DNA from 2 places in the Clostridium sp. TJA020 genome. Region 1 is predicted to be linked to the other one. Evidence: predicted binding sites of a transcription regulator. Region 1 holds the regulator's gene; the other holds the start of a gene.
What was found. The regulator LexA, encoded in region 1, represses DNA repair genes until DNA is damaged. The targets are predictions, from matches to a motif close to CNAACANNTGTTNG.
Positions count from the first base shown of each region.

Region 2: a site for LexA is predicted at 1,705-1,718, ahead of uvrA (excinuclease ABC subunit UvrA). Genes of this name have one in related genera too.

Region 1 covers NZ_JBZEFC010000001.1:230,562-233,888, forward strand. The annotation lists gene AC4FQ1_RS01165 (hypothetical protein) at 1-511, opposite strand, end outside; gene AC4FQ1_RS01170 (hypothetical protein) at 606-1,031, opposite strand; gene lexA (transcriptional repressor LexA) at 1,181-1,786, shown strand; gene AC4FQ1_RS01180 (hypothetical protein) at 2,293-2,520, shown strand; gene AC4FQ1_RS01185 (methionine gamma-lyase family protein) at 2,557-3,327, opposite strand, start outside.
Region 2 covers NZ_JBZEFC010000002.1:412,343-415,669, forward strand. The annotation lists gene uvrA (excinuclease ABC subunit UvrA) at 1-1,644, opposite strand, end outside; gene AC4FQ1_RS05790 (C-GCAxxG-C-C family (seleno)protein) at 1,886-2,332, opposite strand; gene uvrB (excinuclease ABC subunit UvrB) at 2,526-3,327, opposite strand, start outside.

The DNA of each region.
Region 1 (3,327 bases):
TTTCTTTATTATCTCCATCATATACTACAACTACTCTGCCTTTACTATAAAAATGTGGTGATTTATTCCACTTTATATCTTCTCCACTTATTGTAGTTCCATTATTTTGAATTGAATTAAGATCATTTTTAAGCTTATCTTTTTGGTTTTTATCATATTCATAAACATATATTTCACCATTTTTTATTTTTAATGTTTTTCCATCAACAGAGAATATTTTTTTCATAGAATTACTATTTTTATCTTCTTCTTGTTTTGGTTCAAAACCTTTTGAGTTTAAAGTGTCTTTTAATGATTGTTTATCAAATTTCATTTCTTCATCATTGAATATATTATCTGCAAGATCCTTTGCTGAATCTACTCCTTCTTTTACTTTCTCTTTAGTTGCATCATAGCCTTGTTCCACTTTTTCTTTTGTATCTTCAACAGTTTGTTTAGGACTACAAGAAATAAATGATGAAAGTGATGTTGCTAATAATCCTATAATAATTAATAATTTAGTTTTCTTCATATAATATCTCTCCTATCATGTAAATTGCTACAATAATAGTATTTTATTAAAATGTATAAATTATACCAAAATAAAAGAAGCAACTAAATTTAATTTAGTTGCTTCTTTTAACCAATCTTCTTACTCCAGGAAATATTTCTTCTGTGTTATCTTCTAAAGAATCATAATCAAGGTTTGCTTCATCTAAATATTCTACAAACTCAAATGCATCTACATAATCTTCTTGCTCATTGCTTTTAGATATAGAATCGTCTAGTTGTCCTTGTATCATTAAATAAGCTTCTTTTAAAGCTTTTTCTAAGTCTTCTTTTTCTAAAGAAGGATCAATATTTTTAGCTTTAGCTATTGTATTTTTAAATTCTTCTTCAAGAAATTTATTTTCTTCTATATTTTTTGATATATCTTCTATTTTTATAGCTCTTATATCAACACCTTCATTTTCTAAACATTTACCGCAATTATCGCAAATTTTATTTTCATATAAATCGCAATAATCATCTTCGTTATATTTGTTTTTCATACATACACCACCTTCTAAAGTGCAAAATCAAATTACATTATAACAAATAAAAATAAATATAGCAAATAGAACTTATGTTCTAAGAACATAAGTTTGATATATTAATAATCATATGTTATAATTAATAAAAAAACGTGAGGTGCTATGCAATGTTAGATGGTAAAGATAAACAAAGTCAAATATATGAATTCCTAAAAAATTATACTGAAAATAAAGGTTACCCACCATCTGTAAGAGAGATTTGTGAAGCGGTTAGCTTAAAATCTACATCAACAGTACATGGGCACTTAAAAAGATTAGAAAAAAAGGGGCTTATAAAGAGAGATCCTACAAAACCTAGGGCATTAGAAATCGTTGAATTCTTACAGCCAAAACGTGAAATGATAAATATTCCTATAGTTGGAAATATAACAGCAGGCACTCCTATATTAGCTACTGAAAATATTGAAGATACTTTTACATTGCCACTTGATTTTATTAAGCACAACAATGAACTTTTTATGCTTAGAGTAAGCGGTAATAGTATGATAAATGCTGGAATTAATGATGGAGATTTAGCCATTATAGAAAAAACTCAACATGCTTCTAATGGTGATATAGTAGTAGCTTTAATTGATGACTCTTCAACTATTAAGAGATTTTTTAAAGAAAGTGATCATATAAGATTACAACCAGAAAATGATGCTATGTTACCTATGATAGTTGATGATTGTAAAATATTAGGTAAGTTAGTTGGGATTTTTAGATCATATTAAGAATATATTAATTAAGAGGTTCATATATAAAAAGTATGAGTCTCTTTTTTATTTTAGATTTATAAGGAGTATGAAAAGTGAAAATTTTAATAAAAGAAACTAATACCTATAAAGAAAATTATGCTTTCAATATAAGATTTTTTATATTTATATTAATGTTTTTTTATATTTTTTATTTATTAGGATATAATTTAATAAATTATAATGGAAAATTTATAATAACATTTATAACATATTTTAAATTAATACTACTCTATTCTATTTTATGTTTTATTATTAGAATATTTATAAAATATATTTTTTATTTTGATTTTAAAAATACTTATTTAATATTTTGGAAAGATAACTTACACATTTCTATTGCTAATACTAGAGAACTAAAAAAATATAGACATATTATATCTATTCTTTCTCCTATTATATTTTTAACTATAGTTCCTTTAATATTAGATTACAATAATTTATATATTATTTGTTTAATATCTGTAAATATATTATATTCATCTATGGATATTTATAATTTTATAGTTTTAATATTTTATAAAAAATCTAAATTTGTTTTTAATGGAGTAACTATAGTCAAAGAAGGTCAAATGATTAAAGAGGAAGAGTTATATATAAATAAAAAATTAGATAATTTTAATAAAGAGTTTTATTTATTAAATAGAAATTTATTTAAAAATTATAAAGTTAAAATTTCAAATAAATCAGAACTTAAGATTTTAAATAAATAAAAGACTTAGTTTAAAAACTAAGTCTTTTACTTTAAGCTAACTATTTAAAACATTATTTAAAGCTATTAATATACCTATTTTAGCATGATCAAATGTAAGTCCACCTTGAATATATGCTATATAAGGTTCTCTTATTGGAGCATCAGCTGATAACTCTATTGAAGATCCTTGAATAAATGCTCCAGCTGCCATTATAACTTCATCTTCATATCCAGGCATTGGTGTTGGGATACAATGAACAAATGAATCTACAGGTGAACCGAACTGTATTCCTTTTATAAATTCAATTAATCTTTCTTTATTTCTAAAGATTATAGTTTGAACTATATCAGTTCTTTTATCAAAAGCTTTAGGCTTAGCTTCAAATCCTGCAAGTTCCATAACTCTAGCACAAAATATAGAACTTTTAACAGCTTCCATAGTAACATGTGGAGCTAAGAAAAAACCTTGAAATAATGTTCTCATTACACCTAAAGTTGCTCCGCATTCTCCACCTATTCCAGGTACTGTAAGCCTGTAAGATGCATTGTCAACCAAATTTTTTTTACCTACTATATAACCACCAGTTGGTGATATACCACCACCAATATTTTTTATTAATGAGCCTGCCATTAAATCAGCCCCAAAATCTGTTGGTTCTAATGTGTCAACAAATTCACCATAACAATTATCAACAAATATAATTATATTTTCATTTAAGCTTTTTACTAATTCTATAGCTTCTTTAATTTGAGAAAGCATTAAAGAATATCTAGTACTATAACCAGTACTTCTTTGAATATGTACCATTTTTATTGATTTATCATT
Region 2 (3,327 bases), on a different contig from region 1:
ATGTTCTACAACTATTACTGTATTACCAACATCTCTTAAATGTTTTAGTGTTCCTATAAGTCTATCATTATCTCTTTGATGAAGTCCTATACTTGGTTCATCCAAAATATATAAAACACCCATAAGGGCTGAACCTATTTGTGTAGCAAGTCTTATTCTTTGAGACTCTCCACCTGATAATGTACCTGAATTTCTTGAAAGATTTAAATAATCCAATCCTACATTAACTAAAAATTCTAATCTACTAATAATTTCTTTTAATATTTGCTCACTTATTATTTTATTTTTTTCTGAAAATTTTATAGATTTTATAAAATCTAATTCATCTTTTATAGACATTTGAGTAAATTCATAAATATTTTTATCACTAACAGTTACAGATAATGCTTCCTTTGAAAGTCTTGCCCCCTTACATTTTGGACAATGTTTATTACTCATGTATTGTTCTATTTCACCTTTTATTAAATCTGAATTTGTTTCTCTATATCTTCTTTGAAGGGCATTTATTTCACCTTCCCATACAGAATTATATGTTGCTTTTACACCATCTTTAACATAATCAACCTTTAATCTTTTACCCTCTGTTCCATATAACAATACTTTAACAACTTCATTTGATAAATCTTTTATTGGTGTATTTAAATCAAAGTTATATTCTTTGCTTAAAGCTTTTAAAAAGGCAAATGTCCATGAATCTTCTTTTAGTCTACCTTCACCCCAACAAGCTATGGCACCTTCCATTATACTTAAATCTTTATTTGGTATTATTAAATTTTCATCTATTTCAATTAATGAACCAAGTCCATCACAATAATCACATTTACCAAAAGGTGAATTAAAAGAAAACATTCTAGGTGCTAATTCCTCAATACTTATATTACAATCAGGACAAGCAAAATTTTCACTATAAAGAGTATCTTCTCCACCTATCTCATTAATAATAACTAATCCTTCTCCAAGCTTTAATGCCGTTTCTATTGAATCAGTTAACCTTTTTTCTATTCCTTCTTTTATTATTAATCTATCTACAATTGCTTCTATATTATGTTTTTTATTCTTTTCTAATTTTACTTCATCTTCCGTAAGGTCATATACCTCACCATCTATTCTTGCTCTTATAAAACCATTTTTCTTTATATTTTCTAATAATTTTTCATGAGCTCCTTTTCTACCTCTTATAACTGGTGCTAAAATTTGAACTTTTGTTCTTTCTTCTAACGCCATAACTTTATCAATTATTTGATCTACAGATTGTTTGCTTATTACTTTTCCACACTTTGGGCAATGTGGAATTCCTACTCTTGCGTAAAGCAATCTTAAATAATCATATATTTCTGTTATAGTTCCAACTGTTGACCTAGGATTTTTACTTGTTGTTTTTTGGTCTATTGATATAGCTGGTGATAATCCTTCGATATTTTCAACATCTGGTTTATTCATTTGACCTAAAAACTGTCTTGCATAAGCTGAAAGAGATTCCACATATCTTCTTTGACCTTCAGCATATAATGTATCAAAAGCTAATGATGATTTACCTGAACCTGAAAGTCCAGTAAATACAATTAACTTATCTCTAGGTATTTCTAAACTAACATTTTTTAAATTATGTACTTTAGCTCCTTTTATTATAATTTTATCTTTCATATAACTACCTCTCTTTTAACTTATAAATCTATTTTTAACTTAAGTTTATAATTAAATACACGAACATATATTCTCATTATTAATTTTAAATTTATCTCTCTTTATTGTCAATTATACCATTCATTCAGTTCTTTAATAATTAATATTATTTAATAATTATATACTTTATTTGAATAAAAAAAGCTAAACAATATAATATTATATTGTTTAGCTTTTATTTCATTTATGTATAAACTCTTTATTATAAATTTTTTTCTCTTATTATTATTTCAGCAGCAGCCTCTGCCATTTCTCCTGTAAATCTTACACATTGATCTTTGTGTTCTTTTGAACCCATAACCATACCTTTTGTTAACACACTACAGCAAGTTAGCTTATTTGCTTCTCTAAATCTATCATGTAATTCTTTTGATAGTTCTAAAGTCTTATTTACCTCTTCTCCACCTAGTTCATTTCTACCAAATATCATTCCTATAGCCATTACAGCACCTGTTAAAGCTCCACATGTACATCCAGCTCTCCCTATTCCTACTGGAAATCCTGATGCAAATTTTATTACGTCATCACTTAACTCTGGCATAAATTCATCTTTTAAAGTTTTAACTATAGATTCTGAACAGAACAGTTGTCCATCTCTGTAATATTTTTCAGCTGTTTCTTTTATTCTAAGTAATCTTTCATCTTTCATAATTAACGCCTCCTAAATTATATACAAAATAATTTTATCATATTATTTAATTATATTCTGTTATATTTCTTTCACTTTTTTTATTAAAACACTTCCGTTATTTAATTATTTTCCTTTAACAATTTATAAATTGGGTCTATCTTATAAATAAAAAAGCTAACCGATAATCTTTAAAATACCGATTAGCTTTTTATTATTTTTTAAGTTTATTTATCATATCTCTAAGTTCAGCAGCTCTTTCAAACTGAAGATTTTTAGAAGCATCCATCATTTCATCTGTATATTTCTTAATTAAATCTTCTCTTTCTTTCTTAGTCATATTTTTAGGTTGATGTTCTATTTCATACTTAGTTTCTTCTTCAGCCACTTTAGTAGCTTCTATTACTTCCCTTACATCCTTTATTATTGTCTTTGGAACTATATTATGCTCTTTATTGTATTCCTTTTGTATTTCTCTTCTTCTTTCTGTTTCTTTAATAGCCCTATCCATTGAACCTGTTATTGTATCTGCATACATTATTACTTTACTTTCTGAATTTCTAGCTGCTCTTCCTATTGTTTGAATAAGTGAAGTCTCTGATCTTAAGAATCCTTCTTTATCAGCATCTAAAATTGCAACTAAAGCAACTTCAGGAATATCAAGTCCCTCTCTTAAAAGGTTTATTCCAACTAAAACATCATATTTTCCAAGTCTTAAATCTCTTATTATTTTCATTCTTTCAATTGTATCTATATCTGAATGCATATAAGTTGTTTTTACACCAAGTTCTATTAAATACTTAGTTAAGTCTTCTGCCATTTTTTTAGTTAATGTTGTTATTAAGGTTCTAAAACCTCTCTTTGTTGTACTTATTATTTCACTATACAAATCATCTATTTGTCCATTTACTGGTTTAATAACAATTTCAGGATCCAAAAGTCCTGTAGGTCTTATTATTTGTTCTGCCACAACCTTTGAATGTTCTTCTTCATATTTTGCAGGTGTAGCACTAACA